Regions from separate parts of the Arthrobacter sp. NPDC058192 genome, predicted to be linked through region 2. Evidence: riboswitches for the same ligand, from Rfam matches in the RefSeq annotation. Region 2 holds a riboswitch; each other region holds the start of a gene.

Region 1 (5,266 bases), on a different contig from region 2:
CGGTAGTACGGTGCGCGCATCTTACCGAAGCGCTTAAGGCGAATCTTTACGGCCACTTTTGTGGTCACTCCTGTTTCTGAAACGGGGTCGAGCCCGGCGTTCTGCACCCGTGGGGCGGGCCATACTAGGGGGTTCTAAAGGACAAGATCCGGACGCGGAGAGAGGGGCCACGCAGATCAAGTACCTGATCATTGTGCCAGATCACCGGCAGGATTTCGACTTGACACGGTCCGGGCGCACGAATGCCGTGACCGAGCGGGGCCGTACGGGCCGGTCGGGACGTTCGGTCAGGACGTCCAGACGTACAGCCCGGACTTGGTGGCGGGGTCGACTCCGGCGGCGAGTTCGGCGATCCGGCGGACATAGCTCCTGGCCTCGTCCGGGCCGAAAGGCATGTCTTCCTCGTTGGCCCAGTTCGCGGCGACGTCCTCGAGGACGTCGCCTTCGCCTTCGGTTTCATAGCTGAGCAGTTCGGCCAGGGTGCGCACCATGGCGGAGGGCACGCCGAGCAGAGCGTCGCTTGCCACGTCCACCATGGCCAGTTCGTAGTCCGCGCCCGGTGCGTGCACGGCCACTCCGGCGAGGTCACCGAGGCGTTCCACCTCGAAGTCACTGATGTCCGGGATCCGGACGGCGCCCGCGGCTGCCTGCGCGCCGCCTTCGAGTGCGGCGGCGCGCTTGAGGGCCTCTTCGTGGGTGGACACAAAGATTTCGGTGAATCCCATGCAGCTAGTCCTTCAGGGTTCGGCGGCATTTTGACCGCTGTTGTCGGCGTCGCTTCAGCCTAGCGTGCGTTTTGGGGCACAGCTCTCGGGGACATGCCCTCCCCTGACCGCAACCACTGGACATGCTCCCCCGCGGATCTAACCCCTCAGGGACATGCCCTCCCCTGACCGCGACCATTGGACATAATGCCAATATGCCCAAATGCCGGGCCCGACGAATGGACATGTCCTGCGGTCTCGCCGGCCAGCAGCGGACATGCTCCCCCGGCGCGGTCTCCATGCGGCTTCCTAGGGACATGCCCTCCCCTGACCGCAACGACTGGACATGCTCCCCCGCGGACCTAACCTCTCGCGGACATGCCCTCCCCCTGACCGCGACCACTGGACGTAATGCCAATATGCCCAGTGGCGGGCGTGACAAATGGGCATGTCCCCCCGGCCGGGGCGCCGGAGCGGCGGACGGACGGCGACTTCGCGAACGGCGACCTAGCGGACGGTGACGCGGATCCGGTTGCGCCACGGGTCCTCAAAGCGCAGCTCGGCGCCCGTGTGGTGCGAGTCGACGCCGGCGACGCGGAGGCGGTCGGCGAGTGCTCCGACGTCGTCCCCGGACGGCACCTCGATGAGCACCTCACCCAGGCCCAGTGTGTCGCGCCGGGGACCCGCGCCGCGGCTGTTCCAAACGTTCATGGCCATGTGGTGGTGGTAGCCGCCGGCCGAGACGAACAGCGCCTGACCGTGCCAGCCCGCCGTCTTTTCGAATCCGAGCGTGCCGACATAGAAGTCATGCGCGGACTGTACGTCGCCGACCTGCAGGTGGACGTGCCCGACGCCGGCAGCTGCGTTCCGCTGCCCGGCGACCGACTCTTCGGTCAGGTGCCGCTGCAGGTAGCGCTGCGGCGGCAGGGCCAGGCTGTCCATGACAACGTTCTTGCCTTCCCAGGACCAGGCGTCCCGGGGCCGGTCCCAGTACAGCTCGATGCCGTTGCCTTCGGGGTCGTTGAAGTAGAAGGCCTCGCTGACCAGGTGGTCGGCGCTGCCCGTGAAGGACTGGGGCTCATACTGGGCGGCACTGGCAATGGTGGCCGCCAGGGAGTTCTGGTCCTCGAAGAGGAGGGCGGTGTGGAAGAGCCCGGCTTCGCCGCGGGAAGGAATGTTCAGGCCAGGCGCGGGCGCCAGGTGGACCAGGGGCTTCTGCTGGCGCCCGAGGTAGAGCCCGCCGTCCTGTTCAGCCACAATATCCAGGCCGAGGGCGCGCTGGTAGTAATCGGTCATGAGCTTCATGTCGCCCACCTTGAGCATCACGGTGCCCATAGTGAGTGCGGCAGGAAGGAGATCCTGGGTGCTGGCTTCTGCGGTCATCGAAACTCTCCAAGGGTTCTGGGGCCGCCGGGTTCGGCGACCTTCACATACACTTAAATTACTTGAAGCTTCAATTTATTCCTAATGGAGGAGCCGCCCGCGCAGCACGCTGTGCCGTGGTCCCCCGAGGGTGCCAAGGTGCCGGCGGGGGTCCTCTGTGCACACCAGGACATCCGCGCTGGCCCCTTCGGCGATGCCGTCCGCACCAAGCCACGCCCTCGCGGACCAGCTGGCGGCGTCGAGGGCGGCGGCGGCCGGCAGGCCCGCGGCGTGCAGCGACTGGATCTCATCCACTATCCGGCCGTGGCTGATCACGCTGCCGGCGTCAGTACCGGCATAAATGGCCACCCCGGCCTCGTGGGCTTCGAGGATCCGCTCCGCCCTGCGCTCCCACAGCGAGCGCATGTGCGCGGCGTAGCGGGGGAACTTGGCCTCCGCCCGCGCGGCGATGTCCGGGAAGGTGGCGATATTGATCAGGGTGGGGACAACCGGCACGCTTTGTTCCACGAAGCGCGGCAGGTGCCGGGGCAGCAGGCCGGTGCCGTGCTCGATGCAGTCGATTCCGGCGTCGAGCATGTCATCCAGCGTGTCTTCGGCGAAGCAGTGCGCGGTGACCCGCGCCCCTTCATCGTGGGCGGCCCGGACGGCTTCCCTGACGGTCGCGGCGGGAAAGCTGGCGGCGAGGTCGCCGGCGTCGCGGTCGATCCAGTCCCCCACGAGTTTGACCCAGCCGTCCCCCGCCCGGGCCTGCTTCCGCACCGCCTCGACAAGCCCGTCCGGTTCCACCTCGACGGCGAGGCCCCGCAGGTAGCGCCGGGTCCTGGCGATGTGCCGGCCGGCACGGATGATCCGCGGCAGATCGGCCCGGTGCTGGAGCCAGCGGGTGTCGTGGACGGCGCCGGCGTCGCGGACCAGCAGCGTTCCGGCGTCCCGGTCCGCCAAGGCCTGGGATTCCGCAACATCCTCCGGGACATCCCCGCCGGGGCCGAGTCCGATATGGCAGTGCGCGTCCACCAGGCCGGGGATGACCCAGCCGTCCAGCACGTGGTCCGGCGCGGCGGAGGGCCGGCGGAAAGTCAGCCTCCCGCCGACGGACCAGAGGCCGCGCCGTTCCGTGTCGGGTCCGGTGAGGACGGGGCCGGTGAATTCGATGATGCCGGTCATGGCACCCAGCCTAGCCCCGTGTCGGGCCTGGCGTCCCCGTCACACTCGCTTGCCGGCGCCCGGACACGTGGTAGCTTCGTCTACGACCACACGGGTGCCCCTGCAGGGGCTGAGATCGGGCTGACGCAGCCTGCGACCGTTGAACCTGTCCGGGTAATGCCGGCGAAGGAAGTGAGTAATCCTTTGAGCACCACAGAAACACAGCACAGCCGTGCCCAAAATGAGCACAGCCCTGTCCAAAATGAGCCTGCGGCCCCCACACAGGCGCTGAAGTCCCACTCGCTGGCCTTCACGACGGACCCGAAACACGGCCTCCGCGTCCCGGTGACCGAAATTGCCTTGGAACCCTCTCCGGGCGGCGTGGAAAACCCGCCGTTCCGGGTCTACCGTACGGCCGGACCGGGCAGTGACCCGCTCCGCGGGCTGAAGCCGTTCCGCGCCCCTTGGATTGAGGCGAGGGCCGACACGGAGCCGTACGATGGCCGGGCCAGGGACCTGCTCGACGACGGCAAGTCGGCGGTGCGCCGAGGTGCGGCGTCGGCCGAATGGCGGGGCGGGCGCCCGGTCCCGCGCCGCGCCGTCGGGGGCCGCACCGTGACCCAGATGCGCTATGCGCGGGACGGGGTCATCACCCAGGAGATGCGGTTCGTGGCGCTGCGCGAGAACTGCGACGTCGAACTCGTCCGCAGCGAGGTGGCAGCCGGCCGGGCAATCATTCCCAACAACGTCAACCACCCCGAGTCCGAACCGATGATCATTGGCAAGGCCTTCCTGGTAAAGATCAACGCCAATATCGGCAACTCCGCGGTGACCAGCTCCGTCGCCGAGGAGGTCGACAAACTTCAGTGGGCCACCCAATGGGGTGCGGACACGGTGATGGATCTCTCGACCGGGGACGACATCCACACGACCCGCGAGTGGATCATCCGCAACTCCCCCGTCCCCATCGGCACGGTCCCGATCTACCAGGCGCTGGAGAAGGTCAACGGCGAAGCGAACGCCCTGACCTGGGAGATCTTCCGGGACACCGTGATCGAACAATGCGAGCAGGGCGTGGACTACATGACCATCCACGCCGGGGTGCTGCTGCGCTACGTTCCCCTGACGGCCAACCGGGTCACCGGCATCGTGTCCCGCGGCGGTTCCATCATGGCCGGATGGTGCCTGGCGCACCATCAGGAGAACTTCCTGTACACCCACTTCGACGAGCTCTGTGAAATTTTCGCCCGCTACGACGTCGCATTTTCCCTCGGCGACGGGCTGCGGCCGGGGTCGACGGCGGACGCCAACGACGCCGCGCAGTTCGCCGAACTCGATACCCTGGCCGAGCTCACGCAGCGAGCCTGGGAGTTCGATGTTCAGGTGATGGTGGAGGGTCCGGGACACGTGCCCTTCCACCTCGTCCGGGAGAACGTCGAGCGCCAACAGGAACTCTGCAAGGGCGCGCCCTTCTACACGCTGGGGCCGCTGGTCACCGACGTCGCGCCGGGCTATGACCACATCACCTCGGCCATCGGGGCGACGGAGATCGCCCGTTACGGCACCGCCATGCTGTGCTACGTCACGCCCAAGGAACACTTGGGGCTGCCGAACAAGGACGATGTGAAGACCGGCGTGATCACCTACAAAATCGCCGCCCACGCCGCCGACCTGGCCAAGGGCCATCCGGGCGCGCACGAACGCGACGACGCCCTGTCCAAGGCAAGGTTTGAGTTCCGCTGGCGGGACCAGTTCGCGTTGTCCCTGGACCCGGTCACTGCCGCGGCGTTCCACGACGAAACGCTGCCCGCGGAGCCGGCCAAGACCGCGCACTTCTGCTCGATGTGCGGACCGAAGTTTTGCTCCATGCGGATCAGTCAGGACATCCGGAAGGAATACGGTTCCGCCGACTCACAGGCGGCCCTCGCGGCGGTGGCGGCCGGAATGCAGGCCAAGAGCAACGAGTTCCTGGCTTCGGGCGGAAAGGTCTACCTTCCGCAGCCAACCGTAGGCGGCCCGGCATAGCGGCCCACGGC
Region 2 (5,266 bases):
GCTCCACGTTCTGCTGCTCGTCGCCTTCGGCATCAAGGCCGCCGTGTTCCCGCTGTCCTTTTGGCTCCCCGACTCCTATCCCACCGCACCCGCCCCCGTCACCGCCGTGTTTGCCGGGTTGCTGACCAAGGTGGGCGTCTACGCGATGGTCCGCACGGAGACGCTGCTCTTCCCGGGCGATGCGCTCAACGCCCCGCTGATGGTCGCGGCACTGCTGACCATGGTGGTGGGGATTCTGGGCGCCCTGGCCCAAAGCGACATCAAACGTCTCTTGTCCTTCACCCTGGTCAGCCACATCGGCTACATGGTGTTCGGCCTGGCGATGTCCACGGTGGCCGGCCTGGGCGCCGCCGTCTTTTACGTGGCCCACCACATCACCATCCAGACCAGCCTGTTCCTGGTGACCGGCCTGATCGAACGCCGGGGCGGCAGCTCGTCCGTGGACCGGGTGGCCGGGCTGGCCAAGCTGTCCCCGGTCCTGGCGGTGCTGTTCTTCATTCCCGCCATGAACCTCGCCGGCATTCCGCCCTTCTCCGGATTCCTCGGCAAGCTGGGGCTTCTCCAGGCAGGCGTCGAGCTCGGCACGCCGCTGGCCTATGCCCTGGTGATTGGGGGCGTGCTGACGAGCCTGCTGACCCTGCTTGCGGTCGCCCGGGTCTGGAACCGGGCGTTCTGGCGCAAGCCCAGCGACGCCGAACACCCCGATCCTGTGCTCCTGGCGGCTCCGGAGGACTCCGCCACCGGAGACCGGGCCGGCAGGACGAACGTGACCCTGCTGCCGCGCACCATGGTCGGTTCCACGCTGGGCCTGGTGGTCTTTGGCGTGGCCCTGACGGTCTTCGCCGGGCCGTTCTTCCGGGTGGCCGACCAGTCCGCCCAGCAGATGCTGGAGCGGTCCCCGTACATCCAGGCCGTGCTGGGCGGGAATGCTCCCGTGCCGCCGGCGGCGCTGCCGGGGCAGCAGGGAGGCGGGAAATGAGCCGGAAACGGATCTCCCTGCGCCAAGAGCTGCCGCTGCTGGTGTGGCTCGTCTTTGTGTGGGGCGCCCTGTGGCAGGACTTCAGCCCGGGCAATCTCCTCTTCGGTGCCCTGATCGCCGTGCTCGTGGCGCGCCTCTTGTACCTGCCCCCGGTGGAACTTGGCGGCCGCTTCAACGTACTCCGGGCGGTCCCCTTCGCCCTGGTCTTCATCGGAAAAGTCGCCGTGGCGAGCTTCCAGGTCCTCTACCTTGCTGTCGCCCGCGGGCCGAACGTCATCAGCGCTATCGTCGCCGTGCCGTTGCGGAGCCACTCCGATCTCCTCGTAACCGCCACCGGGCATGTGCTCTCGCTGATTCCCGGCTCCCTCGTGGTGGAGGTGGACAGGTCCACGTCCACCCTCTACATCCACGCCATCAACGTCCGCAACGCCCAGGACGCGGCCAAGCTGCGCAAGGAGGTCCGGGACACCGAAGCCGGGCTGATCAGGATCATGGGAACCAAAGAGGAACTTTCCGCGCTCACACAGGAGGCCGCCGGATGATGCAGACAGTCCTGGCGGTGACCGCCGTCGTCCTCTCCCTGGCCGCCGCGGGGGCGATCGTCCGGATCGCGCGGGGCCCCTCGCTGCTGGACCGGGTCTTGGCCGCGGACGTGCTGCTGGCCATCTTCGGGGCGGCATTGTGCGTCGACATGGCCGTTAACCGCCACCTGAACAACCTGATGCTGGTGGTGGCGATGTCCCTCATCGGCTTTGTCGGTTCCGTCACTGTGGCCCGGTTCGTGGCCGACCGGAGAGGTAATGCCCGTGAATCCTGACGCAGTAATCGACGCGGTTTCCGCCGTTTTCATGGTGACCGGGGCGCTGATGTCCCTCGGCGCCGCGATCGGGCTGCTGCGGTTCCCGGACCTCATGAGCAGGATGCACGCCGCCACGAAGCCGCAGGTCCTCGGCCTGTTCCTGCTGCTGGCCGCCCTTGGCCTGCAGATGCGCACCTGGTGGGTGTGGCCCGTGCTGGTGGTGGCCTGGCTCTTCCAGCTGCTCACCGTCCCCGTGTCGGCCCACATGGTGGGACGCGCCGGCTACCGGACCAAACACCTGCACCCGGAACTGTTGAGCTCCGACGAGCTCGAGGCCGTGGTCCAGCAGGCGGCGGCCAAGCGCGGGCCGGACGAAGGCGCCGGATCCGCCTAGACGATGTCCTGGGTCTTGGCGAAACGCGTGATGGCACGCTGGGTGCCGCGGTTCGCAAGCACCTGGATGATGGCGCTGACCGCGGCCGAGATCAAGGCGAACGTCAGGGCTTCGCGCAGCGTGGTGGGGACGTCGTCGTCGCCCTTGGGCGGCTTGCTGCCCGTCGACTTTTCCCAGAGGGTGTCCACCAGTTTGGTGCCGGCGAAGCCGGCGATGAGGCTGACGCCGGTGCCGAGCAGCTTGATGAGGATGTTCATTCTTAGGTCTCCTTGGGGCGCGGGACTGGGCTTCCCCTAGCCTAGCTGGCCAGACGGCGGGTCCAGTGCATTGCCGGAGCGGACGTGCACGCCAGGACGGCCGGGTGCCCGGGTCGAGGGTTAAGGGGTGGTGCTTTCCGGGGTGAGGACCAGCCGGAGCGCCTCCACCACCAGCTCGTGGTCTGCCTTTTGCGGCAGCCCGGAGACGGTCACGACGGCGACGGCCCCCGTGCCGCGCACGTAGATGGGGAACGCCCCGCCGTGGGCGGCGAACTCCATCTGATCGAACCAGGCATTGTCCTCAATCCGGCCGCCAGCAGCGCGGGCGCGGAGCCCCACCAGCAGGGACGGGACCTCGTACCGCTGCGCAGTGCGCTTCTTGGCGTTGATCCAGCGCTCGTTGTCCGGTGTGGCGCCCTCCAGCGCCGCGTGGAAGAGCACCTGCTCGCCCTTGGTGATGTCGATGGCGATGGGCAGCGAGCGTTGCCGGCCCAGCTCGACAAGGAGGAGTCCGAGGTCCAGCGCGGTGTCCTTGTTGAACGAGGCGAACTGAAGCGCGTCGATCTCGGCCAGCACGCGGCCGATGAGCGCCGCGAGGGAGCCCGGCGGCTGCGGCTCGCTCGAGTCCGGGTCGTAGTCCCCGGAGGGGTTTGGCGTGGCTGGTGTGTGCGTCAAGATGATCCAGCTTTCCGGTGGGAACGAGGCCGCCTCTGGCGGGTCCGGGGGTCCGGCACGATGACTCTACCAAGCGGTTGTTCCCGGCAGCAGGGCACCCCGTCTGTGTCAAGGTGTACCGCTGAAATCCCGGCCGTTCGGGTGTAAACTGAGCCAGCCCACAAGGGCGAAATAATTACGACAGGGGAGCGCCGCCGTCGGGCGTCGCCGGAAAATCCGGGGACACCATTGGTGGGCGCTGAGAGTGCGGACAGCCGCAGACCCTCGAACCTGATCCGGTTAGTACCGGCGCAAGGGAGTCGAGTTCTCAGGGTGCGCGGAGGACGGCGAAAGCCGAGCCCGGCCGGAGCACCCTCCCCTCCTGTTCCTCAGGAGGACGACATGACAGATATTTCAGCACAGCATGATTCCACCAGCCGCTCATCCGCGCCGCGCAACTACAGCTGGCGCGTGGTGGACATTGTGGTGGCCGCCTTGATCGCCGTGGCCGGCGGCGTCATCTTCTGGGCCTGGTCCCAGGGCGCCAACCTGATTTCGACTCCGGTCAATGCGCTCTACCCGCCGCTGACCGGCCTCTACGCCGGCGGATGGATGATCCCGGCCGTGCTGGGCATGCTCATCATCCGCAAACCCGGGGCGGCGCTGTTCTGTGAATCCGTGGCAGCCACCGGTGAGCTGATCATGGGCTCGCAGTACGGCACCACGGTGCTGATCTCCGGTGTCCTGCAGGGTCTCGGCGCGGAACTGGTCTTCGCGGCCTTCCTCTACAAGAAATTCAACCTGCCGGTGTCGCTGCTGGCCGGCGCCGGAGCGGGCCTCTTCTGCGGCCTGAACGACTCCTTCCTGCCGTGGGGCTGGAACATCGCTTACGAAGCAGGGGACAAGCTCGCCTACATCATCTTCACCACCATCTCCGGCGCAGTGATAGCCGGCGGATTGTCGTGGCTCGCAACCCGCGGGCTGGCCAAAACCGGCGTGCTGGGCTCCTTCGCCTCCCGCAAGGCCGCCACGGAGCCCGTCTTCTCCTGAACCGTTCACGGAATCCTCTTCTGAAACCTGCAGACAACTCATGACATCTACAACGGGCGTCCGGCCCGCCGCCGTCTCGGCCCGCGGCTGGGGCTGGCGGCACGCCGGAAGGTCCCGGCCCGCGGTCAGCGGCCTGGACCTGGACATCCGGCCGGGGGAGCGGGTGCTCCTGCTGGGTCCCTCCGGCGCGGGCAAATCGACGCTGCTCCACGCCCTGGCGGGCGTGCTGGGGGACAACGCGGCCGGCGCCGCGGGAGCGGGCGGCGACGCCGAGGATTCTGACGAGACCGGAAGCCTGCTGATCGACGGCGCGCCGCCGCGTACGCAGCACGGCCGCGCCGGGCTTGTGCAGCAGGACCCGGAAACCCAGGTGGTGCTGTCCCGCCTCGGCGACGACGTCGCCTTCGGCGCGGAGAACCTCTGCGTCCCGGCCGCGCAGATCTGGCCGCGCGTGCGCGAGGCGCTCGACGACGTCGGGCTGGGCAGGCTGCCGCTGGACCACCCGACGTCGGCCCTCTCCGGCGGGCAAAAGCAGCGGCTGGCCTTGGCCGGGATCCTGGCGATGCGGCCGGGGCTGCTGCTGCTCGACGAGCCGACCGCCAACCTCGACCCCGCCGGCGTCCTGGAGGTCCGTGACGCCGTCGGGCGCTGCCTGGACAAGACCGGGGCCACCCTGGTGGTGGTGGAGCACCGCGTGGCGGTCTGGAAAGACCTCGTGGACCGGATCGTGGTGCTGCAGCCCGGGACCGCCACGGAATCCGCGGTGCTGATCGACGGGCCGCCGGAGCAGGTCCTGGCGGAGGCGCGGGACATGCTCATCCGTGCCGGAGTCTGGGTCCCCGGGTACGTGCCGCAGACCCGGCCCCGGACTGCCCCGGATGCTGCCGCCGGGCCGCTGCTGCTCGCGGCGGACGGCCTCGCCGTCTCCCGTGAGCGGCCGCGGCGGGCCGGGCTGCGAGAGCGCTTCCGCAGGATCCCGCCGCGGCCCGTGCAGTCCGGGATCCAGGCCCGGGTCCGCGCCGGCGAGGCCCTGACCATCACCGGGCAGAACGGCTCGGGGAAGTCCACCCTGGCGCTGACGCTGGCCGGTCTGCTGCCCCCCGCCGCCGGGACGGTATCTGCCGCGGCGGAGC
Region 3 (5,266 bases), on a different contig from region 2:
TCGCAGCAGCCGAAGAGGCGCCCGCCGAAACGGCAGCCGCTGAGGTAACCGCGGCCGCCGGAGAAATGCCAGTTGCTGCGCCGACCGCAACGCCGGAGGCCCAGCCCGCACAGGCGCAAACCGAGGAACCGGAAAGCAAGCCGGACAACCGGGCCGCGTCGCTTTTCCTGGAACCCGGTGCCCTCACCTCCGTCATCTTCCAGGCCCCCGACCTCAGCACGGTGGTGCGTTCGGTACCCGCCGCAGCACCGGCGGAACCCGACGTCGAAGAGGGCGAGGAAGACGAGGACGCCGGCAGCCGCCGCCGCCGCCGCAGCCGCGGCCGGCGCGGGCGCACCCGCACCGCTGCCGAGTCGGACACGGACGTGGAAGGCCCCGACGAAGAGGGCGACGAAGACCACGAAGGCGTGCTCGAAGACGGCGTGACCTCGCGCCGCCGTCGCCGCCGCCGCCGCGGCGACCAGGACATGGAACTGACAGGCGGGGGAGACGACGACCCGCCCAACACGGTCACCCGCGTACGCGCGCCCCGGGCGGCCAGCGAAGCCCCGGTCAACAACCGCGTCGCCTCCGTCAAGGGTTCCACGCGCCTGGAAGCCAAGAAGCAGCGCCGCCGCGAGTCCCGCGACACCGGCCGCCGCCGCACCGTCATCACCGAGGCGGAGTTCCTGGCCCGCCGCGAATCCGTCGACCGGCAGATGATCGTCCGCCAGCGCGACGACAGAATCCAGATCGGCGTCCTTGAAGACGGCGTCCTGGCGGAGCACTTCGTCTCAAAGACCCAGCAGGATTCACTGATCGGCAACGTCTACCTGGGCAAGGTCCAAAACGTGCTGCCCTCCATGGAAGCCGCCTTCGTTGACATCGGACGCGGCCGCAATGCCGTCCTCTACGCCGGCGAAGTGAACTGGGACGCCGTCAACCTCGAAGGCAAGCAGCGCCGGATCGAAAACGCGCTCAAGTCCGGCGACTCCGTGCTGGTCCAGGTCACGAAGGACCCGGTTGGCCACAAGGGCGCCCGCCTCACCAGCCAGATCTCGCTGCCCGGACGCTACCTCGTGTACGTGCCCGGCGGTTCCATGACCGGCATCTCACGCAAGCTGCCCGACGTCGAACGCAACCGCCTTAAGCGGATCCTCAAGGACCGCCTGCCCGAAGACGCGGGCGTCATTGTCCGCACCGCGGCCGAAGGAGCGTCCGAGGAGGAGCTGACCCACGACATCAACCGCCTGCGCGCGCAGTGGGAAGGCATCGAGAGCCAGTCGACGTCCACGAAGATCCTTGCCCCGGAGCTGCTCTACGGCGAACCGGACCTGACCATCAAGGTGGTCCGCGACGTCTTCAATGAGGACTTCTCCAAGCTGATCGTTTCCGGCGAGGAAGCCTGGGACACCATCGAGGCCTACGTTACGTACGTCGCACCGGACCTGGTGGGCCGGCTCGAGAAGTGGACCAAGGACACGGACATCTTCGCTGCCTGGCGCATCGATGAGCAGATCCACAAAGCCCTGGACCGGAAGGTTTTCCTGCCCTCGGGCGGTTCCCTCGTGATCGACCGCACCGAAGCCATGACAGTGGTGGACGTCAATACCGGCAAGTTCACCGGTTCCGGCGGCAACCTCGAGGAAACCGTCACCAAGAACAACCTCGAGGCGGCCGAGGAAGTCGTCCGGCAGCTGAGGCTGCGCGATATCGGCGGCATCATCGTCATCGACTTCATCGACATGGTGCTCGAATCCAACCGCGACCTCGTGCTGCGCCGCATGGTGGAGTGCCTGGGCCGGGACCGCACCAAGCACCAGGTGGCTGAAGTGACCTCGCTGGGCCTGGTCCAGATGACCCGCAAGCGGATGGGCACCGGGCTGCTGGAAGTCTTCGGCGAGCAGTGTGAGGCCTGCGCGGGCCGCGGAATCGTCACCCACGACGAACCCGTGGAGCACCGCCGCGCCAACACCGTTGCGGCCGAGCACTACGTGCCGCGCACCGAGGCCCAGCCGGCCGCCCGGACCGAACGCAAGAGCCGCCGCCGCGGCAGGGGAGGCCAGGGCACGGAGTCCGCGACTTCGGCACCGGCAGCCGTCCATCCGGAGCCGACCGAGGCCGAGCGCCACGCCAAGGCTGAGGCGACCCGCACCGCCCTGGCGAACATCGCCGCCGCGGCGCACGCCGCCCACCTGCACGACGGCGAGGCAGCCACTGCCAGCGACGCCGGGGTGCGCCAGGCCGCGGCCGAGGCCGTCGAAGCTGTCGCCCAGCTCGCGGCCACCGAGGAAGCAGCCGGCCGTCCCGCGGCCGTCCTGACCTTTGGCGGCGAGCAGGTGGCCCTTCCGTACGTCGAGCACGCCGAGGACGCGCCGGCCCCGGCACTGACCCTGGACCTGCTGGCCGAAGCCTTCGCCAACCTCGGCGAGGGCGAGGGCGAGGCCCAAAAGCAGGAGCAGGGACAGGAGCAGGGACAGGCCGCCGCCGCGCCGCAGGCCGAGGCACCCGGTTCTGCCGGATCAGCCGCAGCGGTCCGTACTGAGGCGCCTGAGCCCCGGGCGGCCGACGCGACGTCCCGTGGCCGCCGCGGGCGCCGCAACCGGAGCGCCAGCCGTGCCCAGGGGGCAGCCAACGAGACGTCCGTGGAGCATCGCGAGGCAGCCGCGCCGGCGGCGGCCGGTTCGGTTCACGAGGCCAAGGCCCCGGCCGCGCCTGCCGCGGTTCCGACCGGCAACGCCCCGATCATCCTCGGCGTCGGCGTGCCGGCGTCGGAGCTCTAGTCCTCGGCTGAATCCCGGCTGACTGTTCCCCTCCGCCACTGGTGGGGTAGCGGGTCGGGGCCGAGGGGCGTAACACTACGCCCCTCCGGCCCCGACCCGTTCCGCCGTTAAAGGGGCGTGCGGGCGCAGCGGCTAGGCTGGAGCACTGACACGGGGTGCCGACCATCGGGCCGGCTGAGACCAGACCCGTTGAACCTGTCCGGCTAGCACCGGCGAAGGGATGTCTGACTTGTCCGCGTTGAATCCGTCCGAGTTCTTGCCGAGTAATTTTTTGCCCAGTGATCTGCCGCCGGAGCCGGCCCCGGCCGCGGCGACCCGTATTCCCCGGGTGCTGGCCATCGCCGGTTCCGACCCGTCCGGCGGGGCCGGGATCCAGGCCGACCTGAAGAGCATCGCGGCGAACGGCGGTTACGGCATGGCCGCCATCACCGCCCTGACCGCGCAGAACACCAAGGGCGTGAGCGCCGTGCACGTACCGCCGGCAGCGTTCCTCACCGCGCAGCTGGACGCCATCAGCGACGACATCGGCATCGACGCCGTCAAGATCGGCATGCTCGGCGACGCGGCAGTTATCGACGCCGTCCGCACCTGGCTGGACAAGGTGCGTCCCGCCGTCGTGGTCCTGGACCCGGTGATGGTCGCCACCAGCGGCGACCGGCTCCTGCAGGAATCGGCCGAGGCCGCCATGGCGTCCCTGCTGCCGCTCGCGGATCTCATCACGCCGAATCTGTCTGAACTGGCCATCCTGCTCCGGGAGCCGGTCGCGGCGGACTGGGCGGAAGCCCTGGCGCAGGGCAAGCGGCTGGCCGCCCAGGCCGGCACCACCGTCCTGGTAAAGGGCGGGCACCTGGAGGGCGGCCAGCCCGGCGGTCCGCTGCAGGACGACGGCGGGGCGGACACCGGGAGCGCCGCCGGGAGCGCCGCCGCGGCCGGTTGCCCGGACGCGCTGGTCAATACCGGGGGCCTGCTGGGCCAGGAGACGGTGGTGGTGCCGGGGGAGCGGATCGACACGCGCAACAGCCACGGCACCGGCTGCTCGTTGTCCTCGGCCATGGCCACGGTGCAGGCCCGGGTCGGGAACTGGGAAGCGGCGCTGCGGGAGGTCAAGCCGTGGTTGCTGGGCGCGCTGCGCGAAGCCTCGGTCCTGGACGTCGGCACCGGCAACGGCCCGGTCCATCATTTCCACCACCTGCAGGGCCGCGCGCGCGGCCCCCTGGCCGGCCAGGCCCCGGCGGAGGGCGAGTTCGCCGCGGCCCTGCGTGCGGGCGCCACGGAAGACCTCGACGCCATCTATGCCCTGGACTTTATCCGCCGACTCGCCGACGGCACGCTGGCCGAACATGAGTTCGCCTACTACCTCGCCCAGGACGCCATCTACCTCAACGGCTACTCCCGGGTCCTGGCCCGTGCCGCCGCCATCGCCCCCACCGAGGCGGAGCAGCTGTTCTGGGCCCGCTCGGCACAGACGTGCCTCGAGGTTGAGTCCGAGCTCCACCGTTCCTGGCTCAGCACCCGCCCGGCAGCGGCCGCCCTGGGCCCGGTCACGAAATCGTACGTGGATCACCTGCTGGCCGCCTCGGTATCGGGGAGCTACGCGACGCTCGTGGCGGCGGTCCTCCCGTGCTTCTGGCTCTACGCCGAAGTCGGCTCCACCCTGCACCGGGAGTTCCTGGCCAACGGCGCCCCCGGGACCCACCCCTACGCCGGGTGGCTGCGGACGTACGCCGACGAGGAGTTCGCCGCCGCCACCCGGCAGGCCATCGCGTACACGGACGCGGCGGCCCGGCAGGCCTCCGCCGGGGAACGGAAGGCCATGGCCCTGGCCTTCCGGCAGTCCTCGCGCTACGAAGTGGACTTCTTCGACGCGCCGAGGCTGTACGCCTGACCCCGGTGGCCGCCGCAGCCGGTAGGATGGTGGGGCACGGTTCCGGAAGTCGTTGCAGCGCCACAACACCAAGACAACATCGAACACGTTGTGGCGCCTATCACGGACTACCCGCCGGAACCAGCCTCATTTGCGGCCGAAGGCGAAATTAGCGTATTCTAGATCTTCGGTGCTTACGCCAACACTTGGGTTATGACCCCGAGAGCTGTCCGCTTGGAATTCCAACTGGATATGTTCCGGGGATAGCTCATGGGTTCCCCCGGGGAGCCCACCGGCGTTGAGGCACAGCGTGAGCCGGTCCAAACACTTTGGCCCCAGGTTCCGCACGCAAATCTAGTAATAAACGTCGAGAGAAGTGAGTCCCCCAAGTGGTGTACGCGATTGTCCGCGCAGGCGGCCGCCAAGAGAAGGTTTCCGTTGGAGACTTCGTTACCCTGAACCGCGTCGCCGGTGGAGCCGGCAGCACCATTGAGCTGCCCGCACTGCTCCTGGTTGACGGCGAAAAGGTCACGTCCGCTGCCGCTGACCTGGCTAAGGTAACGGTTACGGCTGAGATCCTCGAAGACCTCCGTGGTCCGAAGATCGTCATCCAGAAGTTCAAGAACAAGACCGGCTACAA

Evidence for each region. A riboswitch is a leader RNA that binds a small molecule or an ion and turns the genes downstream of it on or off. The one in region 2 is predicted to bind thiamine pyrophosphate.
Region 1: it holds a riboswitch for thiamine pyrophosphate, as region 2 does, so the genes downstream of both, thiC (phosphomethylpyrimidine synthase ThiC) here and ACFVVK_RS01900 (ECF transporter S component) in region 2, are expected to answer to the same signal.
Region 3: it holds a riboswitch for thiamine pyrophosphate, as region 2 does, so the genes downstream of both, ACFVVK_RS06005 (bifunctional hydroxymethylpyrimidine kinase/phosphomethylpyrimidine kinase) here and ACFVVK_RS01900 (ECF transporter S component) in region 2, are expected to answer to the same signal.

What each region holds. Positions count from the first base shown of each region.
Region 1 covers NZ_JBHVVJ010000004.1:104,680-109,945, reverse strand. Annotated here, with positions in the region: gene rpsP (30S ribosomal protein S16) at 1-56, opposite strand, end outside; gene ACFVVK_RS05560 (hypothetical protein) at 288-725, opposite strand; gene ACFVVK_RS05555 (VOC family protein) at 1,212-2,087, opposite strand; gene ACFVVK_RS05550 (amidohydrolase family protein) at 2,169-3,251, opposite strand; TPP riboswitch at 3,332-3,439, shown strand; gene thiC (phosphomethylpyrimidine synthase ThiC) at 3,408-5,255, shown strand.
Region 2 covers NZ_JBHVVJ010000001.1:399,619-404,884, reverse strand. Annotated here, with positions in the region: gene ACFVVK_RS01930 (Na+/H+ antiporter subunit D) at 1-979, shown strand, start outside; gene ACFVVK_RS01925 (Na+/H+ antiporter subunit E) at 976-1,521, shown strand; gene ACFVVK_RS01920 (monovalent cation/H+ antiporter complex subunit F) at 1,518-1,796, shown strand; gene mnhG (monovalent cation/H(+) antiporter subunit G) at 1,786-2,172, shown strand; gene ACFVVK_RS01910 (DUF4235 domain-containing protein) at 2,169-2,429, opposite strand; gene ACFVVK_RS01905 (heme-degrading domain-containing protein) at 2,550-3,104, opposite strand; TPP riboswitch at 3,277-3,419, shown strand; gene ACFVVK_RS01900 (ECF transporter S component) at 3,486-4,133, shown strand; gene ACFVVK_RS01895 (ABC transporter ATP-binding protein) at 4,174-5,266, shown strand, end outside.
Region 3 covers NZ_JBHVVJ010000004.1:199,606-204,871, forward strand. Annotated here, with positions in the region: gene ACFVVK_RS06000 (Rne/Rng family ribonuclease) at 1-2,762, shown strand, start outside; TPP riboswitch at 2,904-3,000, shown strand; gene ACFVVK_RS06005 (bifunctional hydroxymethylpyrimidine kinase/phosphomethylpyrimidine kinase) at 2,983-4,647, shown strand; gene rplU (50S ribosomal protein L21) at 5,016-5,266, shown strand, end outside.